DNA from 2 places in the Vibrio sp. SCSIO 43136 genome. Region 2 is predicted to be linked to the other one. Evidence: predicted binding sites of a transcription regulator. Region 2 holds the regulator's gene; the other holds the start of a gene.
The links. The regulator MetJ, encoded in region 2, represses methionine synthesis genes. The targets are predictions, from matches to a motif close to TTAGACNTNTANANGTCTAA.

Region 1 (10,300 bases), 550 kb from region 2:
ATTGAAATCGCTGTGAAGATGCAGTGTACCCGCGGCTAGACGGAAAGACCCCGTGAACCTTTACTACAGCTTGGCACTGAACATTGACCCTACATGTGTAGGATAGGTGGGAGGCTTTGAAACTTGGGCGCCAGTTCAAGTGGAGCCGTCCTTGAAATACCACCCTTGTAGTGTTGATGTTCTAACTTGACCCCTAATCGGGGTTGAGGACAGTGCCTGGTGGGTAGTTTGACTGGGGCGGTCTCCTCCCAAAGAGTAACGGAGGAGCACGAAGGTGGGCTAAACACGGTTGGACATCGTGTGGTTAGTGCAATGGCATAAGCCCGCTTGACTGCGAGAATGACAATTCGAGCAGGTGCGAAAGCAGGTCATAGTGATCCGGTGGTTCTGTATGGAAGGGCCATCGCTCAACGGATAAAAGGTACTCCGGGGATAACAGGCTGATACCGCCCAAGAGTTCATATCGACGGCGGTGTTTGGCACCTCGATGTCGGCTCATCACATCCTGGGGCTGAAGTCGGTCCCAAGGGTATGGCTGTTCGCCATTTAAAGTGGTACGCGAGCTGGGTTTAGAACGTCGTGAGACAGTTCGGTCCCTATCTGCCGTGGGCGTTGGAAGATTGAAGGGGGCTGCTCCTAGTACGAGAGGACCGGAGTGGACGAACCTCTGGTGTTCGGGTTGTCATGCCAATGGCATTGCCCGGTAGCTAAGTTCGGAATCGATAACCGCTGAAAGCATCTAAGCGGGAAGCGAGCCCTGAGATGAGTCTTCCCTGGCACTTTAAGTGTCCTAAAGGGTTGTTCGAGACTAGAACGTTGATAGGCAGGGTGTGTAAGCGTTGTGAGGCGTTGAGCTAACCTGTACTAATTGCCCGTGAGGCTTAACCATACAACACCCAAGGGGTTTTGATGGACTCAAAGCAAGAAAACTTGAATAGTGGGTTGAAGGGTCTAAGGACTTAAGGGTCTAAGGGCAGAGAACAAACAGCTTTCCGAATTCATATCGACCAAAGGTCGCAGGCTCTAACCCTTAAACCGTTAGGCCCTTTAATCCTTTAGCCGATATAACAGAATTTGCTTGGCGACCATAGCATTGTGGACCCACCTGATTTCCATGCCGAACTCAGAAGTGAAACGCAATAGCGCCGATGGTAGTGTGGGGCTTCCCCATGTGAGAGTAGGACATCGCCAGGCTTTGATTTCGATTTGCTTACAAAGTAAGCGAGTCACCATAGAGCTCTAAAAAAACTTAGAGTTTTATGTTGACTTTCGAAGTGAGAAGTGTATCATACGCACCTCGCTGACGCACTAAGGTGCTGAAAGCAAAGCTCTTTAACAATTTAAACCTATCAATCTGTGTGGGCACTCGTTGATGATAATCAAAAAATGATACTTCGGTATCAACAATGATTTCAATGAACAGAGTGACCAATTCGAATCGAAAGATTCGGCACAGTCAATTCAAACATTACTATGTAATGTTCAGTATTCATTGAGTCGACAAAATCTTAAATTGAAGAGTTTGATCATGGCTCAGATTGAACGCTGGCGGCAGGCCTAACACATGCAAGTCGAGCGGAAACGAGTTGTCTGAACCTTCGGGGAACGATAACGGCGTCGAGCGGCGGACGGGTGAGTAATGCCTGGGAATATGCCTTGATGTGGGGGATAACTATTGGAAACGATAGCTAATACCGCATAATGCCTTCGGGCCAAAGAGGGGGACCTTCGGGCCTCTCGCGTCAGATTAGCCCAGGGGGATTAGCTAGTTGGTGAGGTAATGGCTCACCAAGGCGACGATCCCTAGCTGGTCTGAGAGGATGATCAGCCACACTGGAACTGAGACACGGTCCAGACTCCTACGGGAGGCAGCAGTGGGGAATATTGCACAATGGGCGCAAGCCTGATGCAGCCATGCCGCGTGTATGAAGAAGGCCTTCGGGTTTGTAAAGTACTTTCAGCAGTGAGGAAGGCATTAACGTTAATAGCGTTAGTGTTTGACGTTAGCTGCAGAAGAAGCACCGGCTAACTCCGTGCCAGCAGCCGCGGTAATACGGAGGTGCGAGCGTTAATCGGAATTACTGGGCGTAAAGCGCATGCAGGTGGTTTGTTAAGTCAGATGTGAAAGCCCGAGGCTCAACCTCGAACTGCATTTGAAACTGGCAGGCTAGAGTACTGTAGAGGGGGGTAGAATTTCAGGTGTAGCGGTGAAATGCGTAGAGATCTGAAGGAATACCGGTGGCGAAGGCGGCCCCCTGGACAGATACTGACACTCAGATGCGAAAGCGTGGGGAGCAAACAGGATTAGATACCCTGGTAGTCCACGCCGTAAACGATGTCTACTTGGAGGTTGTGGCCTTGAGCCGTGGCTTTCGGAGCTAACGCGTTAAGTAGACCGCCTGGGAGTACGGTCGCAAGATTAAAACTCAAATGAATTGACGGGGGCCCGCACAAGCGGTGGAGCATGTGGTTTAATTCGATGCAACGCGAAGAACCTTACCTACTCTTGACATCCAGAGAAGCCAGCGGAGACGCAGGTGTGCCTTCGGGAACTCTGAGACAGGTGCTGCATGGCTGTCGTCAGCTCGTGTTGTGAAATGTTGGGTTAAGTCCCGCAACGAGCGCAACCCTTATCCTTGTTTGCCAGCGAGTAATGTCGGGAACTCCAGGGAGACTGCCGTGATAAACCGGAGGAAGGTGGGGACGACGTCAAGTCATCATGGCCCTTACGAGTAGGGCTACACACGTGCTACAATGGCGCATACAGAGGGTTGCCAACCAGCGATGGTGAGCGGATCCCAAAAAGTGCGTCGTAGTCCGGATTGGAGTCTGCAACTCGACTCCATGAAGTCGGAATCGCTAGTAATCGTGGATCAGAATGCCACGGTGAATACGTTCCCGGGCCTTGTACACACCGCCCGTCACACCATGGGAGTGGGCTGCAAAAGAAGCAGGTAGTTTAACCTTCGGGAGGACGCTTGCCACTTTGTGGTTCATGACTGGGGTGAAGTCGTAACAAGGTAGCCCTAGGGGAACCTGGGGCTGGATCACCTCCTTATACGAAAGATTAACTTCGATTAGTGTCCACACAGATTGATACGGTTTATATAGAGCGTAGTACGGAAACTACATTTCTCAGATGGGGCTATAGCTCAGCTGGGAGAGCGCTTCGCTGGCAGCGAAGAGGTCATCGGTTCGATCCCGATTAGCTCCACCATCTTTAAGTGTTTTTTCTTTTAAGAATATTTAAAAATGGTTCGTTTCATCTGAAACAAACTTGCTCTTTAACAATTTGGAAAGCTGACGAATAACAACAATCCCCATATCTTTTAGATATGCGTTGTTATTCAAATTAAAAGTTCTCAAATCCTATATCTCATAGAGATGTAGGTACCAACACACATTCAAGTGTTCTTGGAAGTAACGAAAGTTACTTATATTTGAGTCCGGCAAAATCGAATGTCTCTCGCTCATTCAATAATGAGAGACAAACCTTGGTTGCTAGTTTGTCTTCACTTTAAAAAGTGAAAGCAAATGGTTCCATACGTAAAGACCCCTTCGGGTTGTATGGTTAAGTGACTAAGCGTACACGGTGGATGCCTTGGCAGTCAGAGGCGATGAAAGACGTATTAACTTGCGATAAGCCCAGATTAGGTAGTAAAAACCATTTGAGTCTGGGATTTCTGAATGGGGAAACCCGGCCGCAGAAGCGGTCATCACTAACTGAATACATAGGTTAGTGAGGCGAACTCGGGGAACTGAAACATCTAAGTACCCGAAGGAAGAGAAATCAACCGAGATTCCGAAAGTAGCGGCGAGCGAAATTGGATTAGCCCTTAAGCTTTTAATGCGTTAGACGAATGTTCTGGAAAGTTCAACGATACAGGGTGATAGTCCCGTAGTTGTCGACGCATCATCAGTGAAATCGAGTAGGGCGGGACACGTGATATCCTGTCTGAATATGGGGGGACCATCCTCCAAGGCTAAATACTACTGACTGACCGATAGTGAACCAGTACCGTGAGGGAAAGGCGAAAAGAACCCCTGTGAGGGGAGTGAAATAGAACCTGAAACCGTGTACGTACAAGCAGTAGGAGCCTCCTTGTGGGGTGACTGCGTACCTTTTGTATAATGGGTCAGCGACTTATATTCAGTGGCAAGGTTAACCATCTAGGGGAGCCGTAGGGAAACCGAGTCTTAACTGGGCGATGTAGTCTCTGGATATAGACCCGAAACCAGGTGATCTAGCCATGGGCAGGTTGAAGGTTGAGTAACATCAACTGGAGGACCGAACCGACTAATGTTGAAAAATTAGCGGATGACTTGTGGCTAGGGGTGAAAGGCCAATCAAACCTGGAGATAGCTGGTTCTCCCCGAAAGCTATTTAGGTAGCGCCTCGGACGAATACTACTGGGGGTAGAGCACTGTTAAGGCTAGGGGGTCATCCCGACTTACCAACCCTTTGCAAACTCCGAATACCAGTAAGTACTATCCGGGAGACACACGGCGGGTGCTAACGTCCGTCGTGGAGAGGGAAACAACCCAGACCGCCAGCTAAGGTCCCAAATTACTACTAAGTGGGAAACGATGTGGGAAGGCTCAGACAGCCAGGATGTTGGCTTAGAAGCAGCCATCATTTAAAGAAAGCGTAATAGCTCACTGGTCGAGTCGGCCTGCGCGGAAGATGTAACGGGGCTAAGTAGTAAACCGAAGCTGCGGCTGCAACTTTGTATGTTGCGGGGTAGGGGAGCGTTCTGTAAGCGGTTGAAGGTGGTCTGTAAGGGCTGCTGGACGTATCAGAAGTGCGAATGCTGACATGAGTAACGATAAAGGGGGTGAAAAACCTCCTCGCCGGAAGACCAAGGGTTCCTGTCCAACGTTAATCGGGGCAGGGTAAGTCGACCCCTAAGGCGAGGCCGAAAGGCGTAGTCGATGGGAAACGGGTTAATATTCCCGTACTTCTTACAATTGCGATGGGGGGACGGAGAAGGCTAGGTGGGCCTGGCGACGGTTGTCCAGGTTCAAGTACGTAGGCGGAAGAATTAGGTAAATCCGGTTCTTCTTAACGCTGAGATACGATGTCGAGCATCTACGGATGTGAAGTCATTGATGCCATGCTTCCAGGAAAAGCCTCTAAGCTTCAGATTGTAAGGAATCGTACCCCAAACCGACACAGGTGGTCGGGTAGAGAATACCAAGGCGCTTGAGAGAACTCGGGTGAAGGAACTAGGCAAAATGGTACCGTAACTTCGGGAGAAGGTACGCTCTTGTGGGTGAAGTCCCTTGCGGATGGAGCTAACGAGAGTCGCAGATACCAGGTGGCTGCAACTGTTTATTAAAAACACAGCACTGTGCAAAATCGTAAGATGACGTATACGGTGTGACGCCTGCCCGGTGCCGGAAGGTTAATTGATGGGGTTAGACGTAAGTCGAAGCTCTTGATCGAAGCCCCGGTAAACGGCGGCCGTAACTATAACGGTCCTAAGGTAGCGAAATTCCTTGTCGGGTAAGTTCCGACCTGCACGAATGGCGTAATGATGGCCACGCTGTCTCCACCCGAGACTCAGTGAAATTGAAATCGCTGTGAAGATGCAGTGTACCCGCGGCTAGACGGAAAGACCCCGTGAACCTTTACTACAGCTTGGCACTGAACATTGACCCTACATGTGTAGGATAGGTGGGAGGCTTTGAAACTTGGGCGCCAGTTCAAGTGGAGCCGTCCTTGAAATACCACCCTTGTAGTGTTGATGTTCTAACTTGACCCCTAATCGGGGTTGAGGACAGTGCCTGGTGGGTAGTTTGACTGGGGCGGTCTCCTCCCAAAGAGTAACGGAGGAGCACGAAGGTGGGCTAAACACGGTTGGACATCGTGTGGTTAGTGCAATGGCATAAGCCCGCTTGACTGCGAGAATGACAATTCGAGCAGGTGCGAAAGCAGGTCATAGTGATCCGGTGGTTCTGTATGGAAGGGCCATCGCTCAACGGATAAAAGGTACTCCGGGGATAACAGGCTGATACCGCCCAAGAGTTCATATCGACGGCGGTGTTTGGCACCTCGATGTCGGCTCATCACATCCTGGGGCTGAAGTCGGTCCCAAGGGTATGGCTGTTCGCCATTTAAAGTGGTACGCGAGCTGGGTTTAGAACGTCGTGAGACAGTTCGGTCCCTATCTGCCGTGGGCGTTGGAAGATTGAAGGGGGCTGCTCCTAGTACGAGAGGACCGGAGTGGACGAACCTCTGGTGTTCGGGTTGTCATGCCAATGGCATTGCCCGGTAGCTAAGTTCGGAATCGATAACCGCTGAAAGCATCTAAGCGGGAAGCGAGCCCTGAGATGAGTCTTCCCTGGCGCTTTAAGCGTCCTAAAGGGTTGTTCGAGACTAGAACGTTGATAGGCAGGGTGTGTAAGCGTTGTGAGGCGTTGAGCTAACCTGTACTAATTGCCCGTGAGGCTTAACCATACAACACCCAAGGGGTTTTGATGGACTCAAAGCTAAGAACGAATTGAATGTGTAGAGACGGTAAACGGCGAGCGGCTAAGGGCCGACGGCGTGAGAACAAAGAACAGCTTTCCAGATTATTATCGCTAGACCCCGTTGGCCGAATGCCGATGGTCGTTTACCGATAACAGAATTTGCTTGGCGACCATAGCATTGTGGACCCACCTGATTTCCATGCCGAACTCAGAAGTGAAACGCAATAGCGCCGATGGTAGTGTGGGGCTTCCCCATGTGAGAGTAGGACATCGCCAGGCTTTGAACACAAATTGCTGCTGTAGCTTGCATCTTTTGATTCTGCGATGCTCATGTACATACGTACATTGCGCTTCTCAAATCAAAATCTGACGGCGCTACAACAACAATTTGAAGTCCAAAGCATTTTAGATTGGTAAGACTTTGGATATAAAAGTTTGGTGCGGAGTGGTAGTTCAGTTGGTTAGAATACCGGCCTGTCACGCCGGGGGTCGCGGGTTCGAGTCCCGTCCACTCCGCCACTTATACGAAAGCCTCGTCGAATGACGAGGCTTTTTTGCGTTTAAGAGCCTCAGCGATCGCTGGGGCTTTGTTGTATTTAATCGGTAAGCGAACGCTTCGCTAACGGACGCTGGCACTAAGGGTAAAAGGGAAGAGCAGACCACCTATAGCATTTGACAAAAGCAGCCAAAAAATCATCATGCTCAACCCTTCAACCCTTCAACCCTTCAACCCTTCAACCCTTCAACCCTTCAACCCTTCAACCCTTCAACCCTTCAACCCTTCAACCCTTCAACCCTTCAACCTTTTCCCTCGACATCTGTCTTACTAATTGCTATAACTATAGCCATATAGACGTCTAAAATCTTTAAGGAGAAAGAGGGATGCCGATCAAAGTACCTGATCAGTTGCCAGCATTGGATGTATTGCGTGAGGAGAATATCTTCGTCATGCCAGAAAGTCGTGCAACGACTCAGGAAATACGGCCGCTTAAGGTATTAATTCTTAACTTAATGCCTAAAAAGATTGAAACGGAGACTCAATTTCTGCGTCTACTTTCCAACTCGCCATTGCAAGTGGATATTGAACTGCTACGTATTGATAATCGCCCAAGCAAAAATACTCCGACCGAGCATTTAGATAACTTTTACCGCCAGTTTGAGGCGGTCAAAGAGCGTAATTTTGATGGTTTGATTATTACAGGAGCACCACTCGGTCTAGTGCAGTTTGAAGATGTTATCTACTGGGAGCATCTACAAACGATAATGAATTGGGCAAAAGAGCATGTAACATCGACACTTTACGTATGTTGGGCGGCTCAAGCAGGTCTCAAACTTCTATACAACCTGCCTAAGAAAACTCGTAAAGAGAAACTATCCGGAGTGTATTTCCACAAAACACTTCAGCCATTTCATGCGCTGTTGCGTGGGTTTGATGATAGCTTCCTCGCACCACACTCTCGTTATGCAGATTTCTCTTCAGAGTACCTTCAAGAGCATACGGATTTGGATATTCTGGCGACTTCAGATGACGCTGGAGTGTACCTTGCTGCGACCAAAGACAAGCGTAATGTGTTTGTTACCGGCCACCCTGAGTACGACTCACACACTCTGCATAACGAATATACCCGAGATTTAGGGGAAGGGATGGAGCCTGCGATTCCGGTCAACTACTATCCGAACAATAACCCCGATAATGATCCTATTGCCAGCTGGCGTAGTCATGGCCACCTGCTCTTTGCGAACTGGCTGAACTACTGTGTCTACCAGCAAACACCTTATGATCTCGAGCATTTCTCAGCAGATAAATTCACCGTGGACGATTGATCCTACGCTGAAATGTTGAAGGCAGCATATGTGCTGCCTTTTTGTTATTGATATGAATATTTAGACGTCTAGATTCCTATACCTGTTGTGGTAGGATGAACAAAACGTAAAAGGAATGAGGCTGTAGTGTGGCTGGAAGCAATATAAGACAACAAATAGAAGCACAGTTAGCCCAGCGTATCTTATTGATTGATGGTGGTATGGGTACCATGATCCAAGGATATAAGCTGGAAGAGCAAGATTATCGTGGTGAGCGATTTGCCGATTGGCATTGTGACCTGAAAGGAAACAATGACCTACTTGTATTAACTCAGCCTGAAATGATCAAAGAGATCCATAGCCAGTATCTAGAAGCTGGCGCAGATATTCTTGAAACTAACACCTTCAACGCCACTACGATTGCCATGGCTGACTACGACATGGAATCATTAAGTGAAGAGATCAACTTTGAGGCAGCGAAGCTTGCGCGAATCGCTGCGGATGAATGGACGGCGAAAACGCCAGAACGTCCTCGTTATGTCGCAGGTGTCCTAGGGCCTACCAACCGAACTTGTTCAATCTCTCCAGATGTTAATGATCCTGGCTATCGCAACGTTACCTTTGACGAGTTGGTGGAAGCATACTCCGAATCGACTCGCGCTTTAATTAAAGGCGGTTCAGACTTAATCTTGATTGAAACCATCTTTGATACGCTTAATGCTAAAGCATGTTCATTTGCTGTCGAATCTGTATTTGAAGAGATGGGCATCGAGTTGCCTGTAATGATCTCTGGCACTATCACTGATGCTTCTGGTCGTACTCTTTCAGGACAGACCACCGAAGCTTTTTATAATGCGATGCGTCACGTCCGTCCACTGTCGTTTGGATTGAACTGTGCTTTGGGCCCTGATGAGCTGCGACAATACGTAGAAGAGCTTTCACGTATATCTGAAACCAATGTTTCTACTCACCCCAATGCTGGCCTCCCGAATGCGTTTGGCGAATATGACCTATCACCAGAAGATATGGCAGAGCATATAGGTGAATGGGCACGCTCTGGGTTTCTTAACCTCGTTGGTGGATGTTGTGGTACTACACCTGAGCATATTCGCCATATGGCGTTGGCCGTAGAAGGCATTACTCCTAGACCATTACCAAAATTCACCCCTTCTTGTCGCTTGTCTGGACTAGAGCCATTGACTATCGAGAAAGATACTCTGTTTGTGAACGTAGGTGAGCGTACCAACGTTACGGGTTCTGCTCGCTTCAAGCGTTTAATCAAAGAAGAGGCATACGACGAGGCGCTGGAAGTCGCTCGCCAGCAAGTTGAAAATGGTGCTCAAATTATCGATATCAACATGGATGAGGGCATGCTAGATGCCGAGGCGTGTATGGTGCGCTTCTTGAATCTATGTGCTTCTGAACCTGAGATTTCGAAAGTGCCAATTATGGTCGACTCTTCCAAGTGGGAAGTGATAGAAGCTGGCCTTAAATGTATTCAAGGTAAGGGCATTGTTAACTCTATCTCACTAAAAGAAGGTAAAGAGAAATTTGTTGAGCAAGCTAAGCTGATCCGTCGCTACGGTGCAGCAGTGATTGTCATGGCGTTCGATGAAGTAGGTCAGGCCGAAACGCGTCAGCGTAAACTGGAAATTTGTACCAACGCATACAATATCTTGGTCGATGAAGTTGGCTTCCCTCCTGAAGATATCATTTTTGACCCGAACATCTTTGCGGTAGCAACGGGTATTGATGAGCACAATAACTACGCCGTTGATTTTATTGAAGCGGTTGCAGATATCAAACGTGACCTGCCTTATGCGATGATCTCTGGCGGTGTGTCGAACGTTTCTTTCTCTTTCCGTGGTAACAACTACGTTCGCGAAGCGATTCACGCCGTGTTCCTATACCACTGTTTCAAAAATGGTATGGATATGGGGATCGTAAATGCAGGCCAGCTAGAAATCTATGATAACGTTCCAGAAAAGCTGCGTAATGCTGTTGAAGACGTGGTACTTAACCG
Region 2 (10,300 bases):
TCAGCGCTTTAAAGGCATCTTTGATCTTCATCTTGCGGCTCTTTTTCGTATCGCCAGCAAGGTTTTGGAACATGCCCTGAAGTTGGTTGGTCATCTCTTCCATGCCCGGAGGAGCCATGATTTCAACGCCCATCTGAGGAGCGGCAACGTCGATGTCAATCTCTTTGTCATCAAGTTTGCCTTCACGCAGCTTCTTGCGGAAGATTTGACGTGTGTTCGAGGTATCTTCTTGGCCATCGGTTGAGCCCCAACCTTCGCGAGGTGGTGGCAGTAAGGCATCAAGAATGCGCTCTTCTGCTTGCTCTTCGGCGCGGAATTTCACTTTTTCCATCGCTTGTTGATGGGTCATCTTGATCGCCACATCGGTAAGATCTCGGATAATGGTTTCCACTTCCTTACCTACGTAGCCCACTTCAGTAAACTTAGTCGCTTCCACTTTCATGAAAGGAGCGTTGGCCAGTTTAGCTAGACGACGAGCGATCTCAGTTTTACCCACACCCGTTGGGCCAATCATTAGAATGTTTTTAGGGGTTACTTCAGCGCGCAGACTCTCTTCAAGCTGCATACGACGCCAGCGGTTACGTAGTGCAATGGCTACCGCTCGCTTTGCTTTGTCTTGGCCGATAATGTGGCGATTTAGTTCGTGAACAATTTCGCGAGGCGTCATTTCAGACATAGTCGATTCCTTATTACTCGGCAGACGCAGCGTCTAGCTCTTCGATAGTGTGGTGGTGGTTGGTGAAAACACAGATATCACCAGCAATTTTTAGAGATTTCTCAGCGATTTCACGAGCGTCTAGCTCGGTGTTTTCTAGCAGCGCAGTTGCAGCCGCTTGAGCGAAGTTACCACCAGAACCGATGGCAATCAGGTCATTTTCTGGCTGAACAACATCGCCATTACCAGTGATGATAAGAGAAGCGGTTTCATCAGCGACGGCTAATAGTGCTTCTAGTTTGCGTAGCGCACGGTCGCTACGCCAGTCTTTTGCCAGCTCAACCGCCGCTTTAGTTAGGTGGCCTTGGTGCATTTGCAGTTTACTTTCGAAACGCTCAAATAGGGTGAATGCGTCTGCGGTGCCCCCTGCAAATCCAGCTAATACTTTGTTGTTGTACAGGCGACGCACTTTCTTTGCATTGCCTTTCATTACTGTGTTGCCTAGCGATACTTGGCCATCGCCAGCGATAACCACTTTGTTGTTGCGGCGTACTGATACAATCGTAGTCACGTTATTTACCTTATGATTCGCCTGTCTATTACATGATATATGCGGCTAGGAATATCAATTTCAAGGGTGAGTGATAATGGGGCGGGTTAAAAATTTGTCATGACAATTCAAACGTATGTTTGATACACTTGTTTTAACAAAAGATTAACAAAGTGAGCCATTTGTGAAGCTGCATACCATTCCCGGTCATATTCAATCGATATATTTGGCGGAGTACCCAGATAAGCTGTTGCTGCTTGACGGGGGCTGTCGGGCGGACATCGAGCCGTTAGTGGCGTACATAGAGAATGAGCTGGGCCGCAGTATACATGATCTTAAAGCGGTGGTGGTGACTCACATGCACCCAGATCATGCTGGAGCGGCGAACATGCTCAGGCAACGTTATGGCACAAAAATTATCGCAGGTGACCAACCCGGACAGTGGTATCAGGGGGTAGCGGGCATTTTAATGCACTGGATGGACTTATTGCTTGCGACCTACGTGGCCAGTCGCAAAGGGTCTCGATTTAAAAACTTGTGGTACTCACGCCATCTTTTTCCTGATATTAAACTTGGTGACGGGGAGGTTATCCCTGAGTTCGAAGATTGGCAGGTTTGGCATACGGTCGGACATACCGATAGAGATCTGACCTTATGTCATCAGCCGACGAGGTTACTCTATGTCGCCGATCTTATTGTGGCGCTAAAGCACAAATACGTTGCTCCGTTCCCGGTGTTTTTGCCTCATCAGTATCGGTATTCGCTCAAGCGAGTGTATGAGTATCAGCCACAAACACTGCTGTTGGCTCATCAGGGGGAGATGGCGTTTGATCAAGAGGCTTATGAAGGACTTTTGAAAAGTTCACCGCGCTTTCGAGTGACGCACTGGTGGGTCATTCGAACCAAAGGTTGGGCATTAGTTCGTGGCTTCTTAAACCGAAATAAAAACAAGCGCCAGTCGTAGACATGGCGCTTGTTTACATTGTGCTATTGCGCTTCTTTCCAAATAGCACAAGGTTCAATTCGTGCTTTTTGCAATTTATGCTTGTCTCGCTCGGCGTCGCGTTTGCGGGTGTACGGGCCTAGGACGACACGATACCAGCTACTGCCTTCTTTCTTGCGGATCTGGCTGCTGATGCCTTGAAAAGCGATGTTGACCTTGCGCTCTTCTGCTTGAGATTCCAGTTTAAAAGCACCGCATTGCATGATGTATGGAATGTCAGACACCACGGCTTCTTTGGCTTCGACCTTCACTTCTTTATTTGGCAAAGACTCCATGTACTCCCACTCCTCCTCTGGAGGTGGTGGTAGTGGTTTGCTTGGCTTCTTGACCACTTTTTTCTCAGCAGGTTTGCTTACAGGAGTGGGCGGCTCTGGGTCTTGGCTTAAAGTAAAAAGGCCGTAGCCGAACACGCCAACCAACAGAATAGCAACGAGGCCAGCTTTCCACGGCTTGGATTTAGGAGCCGATCTACGAGCCGGTTTTTTTTGTCCTCGGCCGCGTCTAACGTAATCTTTATTCGCCACTTTGATTTGCTTAGGTAAAAGGAAAAACGCCTAACATGGTAATCCACAATTAGGCGTTATTGCTAGAGGTTAGATAGCAAATTGGTGATGCTGGTGCCGTTATGCCCTTGGGGGACAGGCACTTTTTCTGACCACCAATTTAGTATCGAGCAATCTAGAACCCGCACGTACATCGCGTCCTTTTAGAATTTCGAGCAGCATCAACATCGCTTGGCGACCAATCTCATAGCGAGGCTGCGAAATGGTTGTCAACGGTGGATCGCAATACTGAGCGAACTGAATGTCATCAAAGCCGACAAAAGAGATCTCTTCAGGTACTTTTTTACCCATTTGCTTGGCTTTTTGAATGGCACCGATAGCCATGACGTCATTGTGGCAAAAGACCGCTGTTGGTGGCTCAGGCAGGGAAAGTAGCTGCGCCGCAGCGGCTTCTCCAGACTCAAAGCTAAAGTCCCCTTCAACCTGATAATCAGGGTTCATGGTAATGCCAGCGCGCCTAAGGGCTTGTTGGTAGCCTTGGTTACGAAAGTGGCAAAGCTGAGTATTTTCTGGCCCTTTGAGTTGGGCGACGTGTCGATGCCCCATTTGGGTCAGATAGTTAACCGCTTCAAATGAAGAGGTCAGGTTATCGATATGAACTGTTGGCAGCTCAAGCTCTGGCGCAAACTCACACCCCATCACCAGTGGTGGTAGGTTCTTTTGTTCAGGCTTACTGACGTCAAATGGTAGTTGGGTCCCTAGCAGTAGCATGCCATCGGCCTGTTTGGTAAACACCAGATTGACTAAGGAGCTTTCACGCTTTTCTTGTTGTCCGCTGTTACCGAGCAGAACGAGATAGCCGTGTTCGACAGCGGCATCTTCAATCCCTCGGATGATTTCGCTGAAGTAAGAGTCACAAATATCTGGAACGATAGTAACAATCGTTTTAGATTCGTTGCGACGCAAATTACGTGCTAATGAGTTAGGTGCGTAGCCCGCTTCAAGTACCGCATCTTCAACGCGTTTGCGAGTTGAAGATGAGACTTTCTCAGGGTTCATTAACGCCCGAGATACGGTAGCCGTGGATACGCCAGCAAGCTGGGCAACATCCTTCATTGTCGCCATAGATTTTCCTCATGGTTCTGCATGGCTTAGTCATAATACGGCGAACTGACTAAGCAGAAATTTGATACAAGATCCCTGCCTGTAAACTTTGGCAAAGTTATAATAGTTATTGTGACTTTTGTTAGTAACTTTAAATTAAAAGCTTGTATATCTTGGCTATTTTATGTTCAAAAAGCGATGGGATTTACGGCGAGATTAACAAAAATTACATCTGAAACGTGACCATTCTCACATCAAACGCAATCGTTTGGCAAATCTAAGCGGTTTAGCTCATGTCCTGAGGTTCGATATCCAGAGTCCAGCGTACTTTTTTGGCATCGGGCAGCAGGTCGATGACAGTTTTGGCGCTATAGAGGATTTTTTGCATTTGTGGGCGACTCGGCACTTGCAGCAAGAGTTGCCAACGAAACTTTCCTGCTCGTCGAGCAAGAGGTGCCGGCATTGGGCCCAGCACTAGGCAATAGTGGTCAAATAGTGGATGGGCTTCGAGTGTTTGCCTGAGTTGCTGCATAAAGCGCTCTACAATGGCGTTGTTGTTCGCCTCTGCACGAAATAGGGTGACGAAACTGAACGGCGGTAGCTGGGCGGCGCGGCGCTCCATTAATGCGGCGTCAGCAAAATGGTCGTAGTCTTTGTGCAATAGTGCTTGCAGCAAACTGTGCTCAGGGTGGTGTGATTGCAAGATCACTTCTCCCGGTTTACTCGCTCGACCCGCTCGACCCGCAACTTGGGTGAACAGTTGGGCAAGCCGCTCTGATGCTCGAAAATCGCTGCTATATAGTGATCCATCAACGTCCAGCAGGCCAACGAGAGTGACGTCTGGAAAGTGGTGACCTTTGGCGAGCATTTGGGTACCGATTAAAATTTGGTATTCATTGTTACGAATTGCACTGAGCGCACTCTCCAAGCTGCCTTTGCGGCGGGTGCTATCACGATCGATGCGGATGGTCTTAAACTCAGGAAACAGCTGGGCTAGGTAGCCCTCTAATTGCTCGGTACCCACACCGACCGATACCAATTGATGCGAGCCACACTGCTTGCAGCTATGAACGACAGGGCGTTGTGAGCCACAGTGGTGGCAGCGCATGTCTCGGGTGTTGTTATGATAGGTGTAATACGCATCGCAGCGTTGGCACTCTGCCGTCCAGCCACAGTCATGGCACATCAGTGCAGGAGAGTAGCCTCGGCGGTTGAGAAACAGCATCACTTGGTTGCCCGCATTCAAGTGGCGGCGCATTTCGGCGATTAACGCAGCTGACAATCCACTTTCTAAGTATTGGCCCTTGATGTCGACCACTTTATTGGTTGTCGGGCGTGCATTGCCCGCTCTCGCCGTTAAGCGCAAGTGGTGATATTTACCACTACGGGCATTGTACAAGGTTTCTAGTGCTGGGGTAGCAGAACCTAAGACGACGGGGATACCTTCTTTATGGGCTCGCATGATGGCCACATCTCGAGCGTGATAGCGAAGACTGTCTTGTTGTTTATAAGAGCTATCGTGCTCTTCATCGACGATGATAATGCCTAGCTTGGTAAACGGGGTCAGCAGTGCTGAGCGGGTACCAATGACTATGCCTGCGTGTTTGTCTTTCGCAGCAAGCCAAGCATTGAGTCGTTCGGTGTCATTGAGCCCTGAATGAACCACTTCAATGGGCACGTCAAAGCGTTGGCGAAAGCGGTTGATGGTCTGTGGAGTTAGGCCAATTTCAGGCACCAAAACTAAAGCCTGCTCTCCACGCTCGAGCACAGGCTTTATCATGTTGAGGTAGACTTCGGTTTTTCCCGACCCAGTGACGCCTTGCAGCAAAAAGCAGCCGTAGCCAGGCTGGCTGTTGACGGCAGCAATGGCGACACATTGTTCTTGATTGAGCTTGGGTTTGTCGACGTTCGCTTCAATATTTGTAGGCCAAGGTTTGGCGATGGGCATTTGCACTAACTCTTGTGCCCAACCATTTTCTTTGATGCGTTTTAGCACACTGCTTGTGACGTCATTTTCGTTCAATAACTCACGGCTAACTGGGCCACTTTGCAGTAAGTGCATGGCGCGAGCCTGCTTTACTGCATTACTGGCAAAGCCTTGCATGAGTTTATTCTTGCCAGCCTCGGTCATTTGCCATTGAACTTGCGGCGCAAGTTCAGCGGGTTTGCCTTTGCGCAATAAGGTTGGCATCGCATTGGCAAGCGTATCGCCCAGCGGGTATTGATAGAATTGGCTGCACCAGTTGAGTAAATCGTAGAGGTCCGATGGCCATAACGGTTTGTCATCAATGACGGTTTTGAGTGGTTTGAGTTTCTCAATCGCAAATTCAGACTTATGGCTAAACCCAGTCACTATACCCACTAGAGTCTTTGGCCCGAATGGCACACTCACACGGCCACCAACCACAGGGTGTTGCCCTTGACTCACCAGGTAATCAAAGCGTTTATCCAAAGGAACGGGTAGGGCAACTTGAGCGATGGTCAAAGACATAACAGCCGTTAGATAGAATCGAAAGTGGCGCTATTGTAGCAATGAAAATGAAGGAATCGAAACCGGCACCAATTGTCTAAGACAATTGCTTAAAAAAAAGCCGAAAATTTAGCGAAACTGGTTGATCCTACGCCAACGATTCTTTAATATACGCGGCCTTAATCGACGTAACATCTACGTCTTTTGTAAACTACGTGTGGTGTCCGGCTTAGAATCGGATAGCGACACGGCCTAATTGAGGTTATCCCTATGAAAACTGGTATCCACCCAGAATACAAAGCTGTAAAAGCAACTTGTTCTTGCGGCAACACTTTTGAGTTCAACTCAACTCTTGCTAAAGAAAGCATCCACCTAGATGTATGTGACAAGTGTCACCCATTCTACACTGGTAAGCAACGTATCGTTGATACAGGCGGCCGTGTTGATCGCTTCAACAAGCGTTTCGGTGCTCTATCAAGCAAGAAGTAATTCTGACCGAATTCGAGAAAAAGGACGCTACGGCGTCCTTTTTTTATACCTAAAATTCCTGCACATAGTTTGAATCTAGCCCAAACTTTACCAATCAGAATGTTTTATCAATCACAACTCAATGTTATGGTTATTGACTTCTTAATAGGCATTCAAAGCGAACTTAAATAAAATAGCGAGCCTGTTAACTTTTTTGTAACTTCAGCTTTAGGAATCTCCCCACCATGTCAGACGACAATCAGCAAAATGACTTTCGCCAACAAGCGCTTGATTACCATGCATTCCCTACCGCAGGTAAGATCGGTGTGGCACTCACCAAACCTGCCGACACGGTAGAAGATCTTGCGCTCGCATACAGCCCAGGTGTGGCTGAGCCCGTACGTGAAATCGCTCAAAATGCTGATAACGTCTACAAATACACCGCTAAAGGCAACATGGTGGCAGTGATCTCTAACGGTACTGCGATTCTTGGTTTGGGTAACCTTGGTCCGTTGGCGTCAAAGCCAGTAATGGAAGGTAAGTCGCTGCTGTTTAAGCGCTTTGCTGGCCTAGACTCCATTGATATTGAAGTGAAGCATCGCACCATTGATGAGTTTGTTGATACGGTGGCTAACATTGCAGATACCTTTGGTGGAATTAACCTAGAAGATATTAAAGCACCGGACTGTTTTGAAATTGAGCAGCGTCTTATCGAGCGCTGTGACGTGCCTGTGTTCCATGATGATCAGCATGGTACGGCGATCGTAACGGCTGCGGGCATGCTTAATGCGATTGAGCTGCAAGGCAAGAAGCTAGAAGAAGCAACCATTGTTTGTTTGGGTGCGGGCGCAGCGGCGGTAGCATGTATGGAGCTGTTGATTAAATGTGGCGCTCAGCGTGAGAAAATCTACATGCTGGATCGCAAAGGCGTGATCCACACTCGTCGTGATGACTTGAACGAATATAAGAAGCTGTTTGCCAACAACACCGACAAGCGCACACTAGAAGATGTGATTGAAGGGGCTGATCTGTTCTTAGGGGTATCAGGTCCAAATCTGCTTGCGCCAGAAGCACTGACCTTGATGGCAGATAAGCCAGTGGTATTTGCGTGTTCAAACCCAGATCCAGAAATCAAACCTGAGTTAGCGCATGAAGTGCGTAGCGATTTGATCATGGGTACAGGCCGTTCGGATTACCCGAATCAGGTGAATAACGTTATCTGTTTCCCATTTATCTTCCGTGGCGCACTGGATGTTCGCGCTAGCGAAATCAACGATGAGATGAAGCTTGCCGCCGTTGAAGCGATTCGCCAGCTGGCTAAAGAGCCAGTGCCTGCGGAAGTACTAACGGCTGCGGGCGTGGATAGCCTTGAGTTTGGTTCGGGTTACATCATTCCAAAACCGATGGACCCACGTCTGCTCCCTCGAGTGGCTAAAGCGGTTGCTCAAGCGGCCATTGACTCAGGTGTGGCGCGCATCGACATGCCAGAAAATTACATGGCGTAAAATCCGCTGGAATAAAAAACGGGGTGCTCATTGAGCACCCCGTTTTTTATTGGTTCTACTGACGTCTTACTCTTCGTCAAACGCTTCAAATTCGATACCCATTTCTGTCATCAGCGCTTTGGCTTCAGCAGGGATCTCATCTGGGCGGTCTTTACGCAAGTCTTCATCGGTTGGCAGTGGCTGGCCTGTGTAGGCATGTAAGAAAGCTTCACATAGAAGTTCACTGTTAGTTGCGTGACGCAGATTGTTTATCTGACGACGAGTGCGCTCATCGGTTAATACCTTCAACACTTTAAGTGGAATAGATACAGTGATTTTCTTTACTTGTTCGCTCTTTTTACCATGCTCGGCGTAAGGGCTAATATATTCGCCGTTCCAGTCTGCCATTGCGCACCTTTAATTATGCTTTTGTCATCAGTGGGATATTGAGTGAATCTATGCAGCCCCTCAATATCTGAATAAGGATAGATTTTAGCGACTTTTACCGCCATAAGCAAAGACATATAGACGTCTAGAAGTGTTGACGTCCTAAACTGTGATCGGTAGAGTATTGTGTAGCGCTAACAAAAGCGAAAAGTAAGACACCGAATGTTGTCTGATACCAATAGTGGTATAACAGATAGCATGCTATTTGGAAAGGAAGACCAGCCCCATGAGTGATCGCAAGCCAGCTACCATTGCTGTACGTACAGGTATTGAAGAAGATAGTCAGTATCACGCCGTTGTTCCACCTATTTACCTATCGACCAACTATGGCTTCCCTTCTTTTGGAGAAGTGCCAAAGTTCGATTACACCCGTTCAGGAAACCCAAATCGCAACCAATTAGAAACGGCCCTTGCTGAGCTAGAATCAGGTGCGGGTGCGGTGATAACCAACACGGGTACAGCGGCGATTAACCTGTGGGTGACCAGTTTACTTGGCCCTGATGACTTAATTATTGCACCGCACGACTGTTATGGCGGTACCTATCGCCTGTTTAATACTCGAGCCCTTAAAGGGGATTTTAAAGTTGAGTTTGTCGATCAGTCGGACAGTGAAGCCTTAGATGCTGCGCTTAGCAAAAAACCGAAACTGGTGTTGCTAGAAACACCATCCAACCCATTGGTGCGCGTGGTAGACATCGCTCAAGTGTGTGAAAAAGCTCGTCAAGTGGGCGCACTGGTAGCGGTGGATAATACTTTCCTTACTCCGGTTTACCAAAAGCCGCTCACTCTCGGCGCTGATTTTGTTATTCATTCCACCACCAAGTTTATCAACGGTCACTCAGATGTGATTGGTGGTGTATTGATCTGTAAAGACGAAAAACACGTTGAAGAAATGGCTTGGTGGGGCAACTGTCTGGGGGCAACGGGCACTCCGTTTGATAGTTACATGACTTTGCGCGGCCTACGCACTTTGAGCGCTCGTATGAGGCAGCATGAAGAAAGCTCTGCCAAAATCCTGACTTACCTTCAATCTCAATCCTTGGTGGGTACACTTTATCATCCAAGTCTGCCTGAGCACCCTGGGCATGACATTGCTAAGAAGCAGCAGAAAGGTTTTGGCTCGATGCTGAGCTTTGAATTTGCAGGCAGCCAAGAGAAGTTGGAGCACTTTGTCAGTGAATTGCAGTTATTCTCTTTAGCGGAGTCTCTAGGTGGCGTTGAAAGTTTGATTTGTCACCCAAGCTCAATGACTCACCGAGCGATGAGCGATGAAGCACAGCTGGAAGCGGGCATTACGACTAAGTTGCTGCGCCTTTCAGTGGGTCTTGAAGATGAAGAAGACCTAATCGCTGATCTTGAGCAAGCCTTTGCAAAAGCCAAGGAGTTTGGCAATGACTAATTCACGACAGCTGCACAAATTTGGTGGCAGCAGTTTAGCCGACCCAGACTGTTATAAACGTGTGGTTGGGATCTTAAAAGAATACTCGCAAGTTGACGATATCGTCGTGGTTTCTGCCGCTGGCAGCACCACCAACCAGCTACTCGCTTGGCTGGGGGCGCTGGACAAAGATGGTCGAGTGGCTCACGAGCACTTACAAAACTTGCGTCAGTTTCAA

Region 1: the regulator MetJ is predicted to act here: its motif matches at 7,316-7,335, upstream of metA (homoserine O-acetyltransferase MetA).

Annotation. Positions count from the first base shown of each region.
Region 1 is NZ_CP071848.1:2,841,092-2,851,391, reverse strand. It holds rRNA gene J4N39_RS13345 (23S ribosomal RNA) at 1-889, shown strand, start outside; rRNA gene rrf (5S ribosomal RNA) at 1,078-1,194, shown strand; rRNA gene J4N39_RS13335 (16S ribosomal RNA) at 1,511-3,058, shown strand; tRNA gene J4N39_RS13330 (tRNA-Ala) at 3,142-3,217, shown strand; rRNA gene J4N39_RS13325 (23S ribosomal RNA) at 3,570-6,460, shown strand; rRNA gene rrf (5S ribosomal RNA) at 6,637-6,753, shown strand; tRNA gene J4N39_RS13315 (tRNA-Asp) at 6,917-6,993, shown strand; gene metA (homoserine O-acetyltransferase MetA) at 7,357-8,298, shown strand; gene metH (methionine synthase) at 8,427-10,300, shown strand, end outside.
Region 2 is NZ_CP071848.1:219,816-230,115, forward strand. It holds gene hslU (ATP-dependent protease ATPase subunit HslU) at 1-676, opposite strand, end outside; gene hslV (ATP-dependent protease subunit HslV) at 690-1,226, opposite strand; gene J4N39_RS01085 (MBL fold metallo-hydrolase) at 1,390-2,169, shown strand; gene J4N39_RS01090 (SPOR domain-containing protein) at 2,193-2,732, opposite strand; gene cytR (DNA-binding transcriptional regulator CytR) at 2,832-3,836, opposite strand; gene priA (primosomal protein N') at 4,102-6,306, opposite strand; gene rpmE (50S ribosomal protein L31) at 6,556-6,774, shown strand; gene J4N39_RS01110 (malic enzyme-like NAD(P)-binding protein) at 6,999-8,258, shown strand; gene metJ (met regulon transcriptional regulator MetJ) at 8,325-8,645, opposite strand; gene J4N39_RS01120 (O-succinylhomoserine (thiol)-lyase) at 8,911-10,083, shown strand; gene J4N39_RS01125 (bifunctional aspartate kinase/homoserine dehydrogenase II) at 10,076-10,300, shown strand, end outside.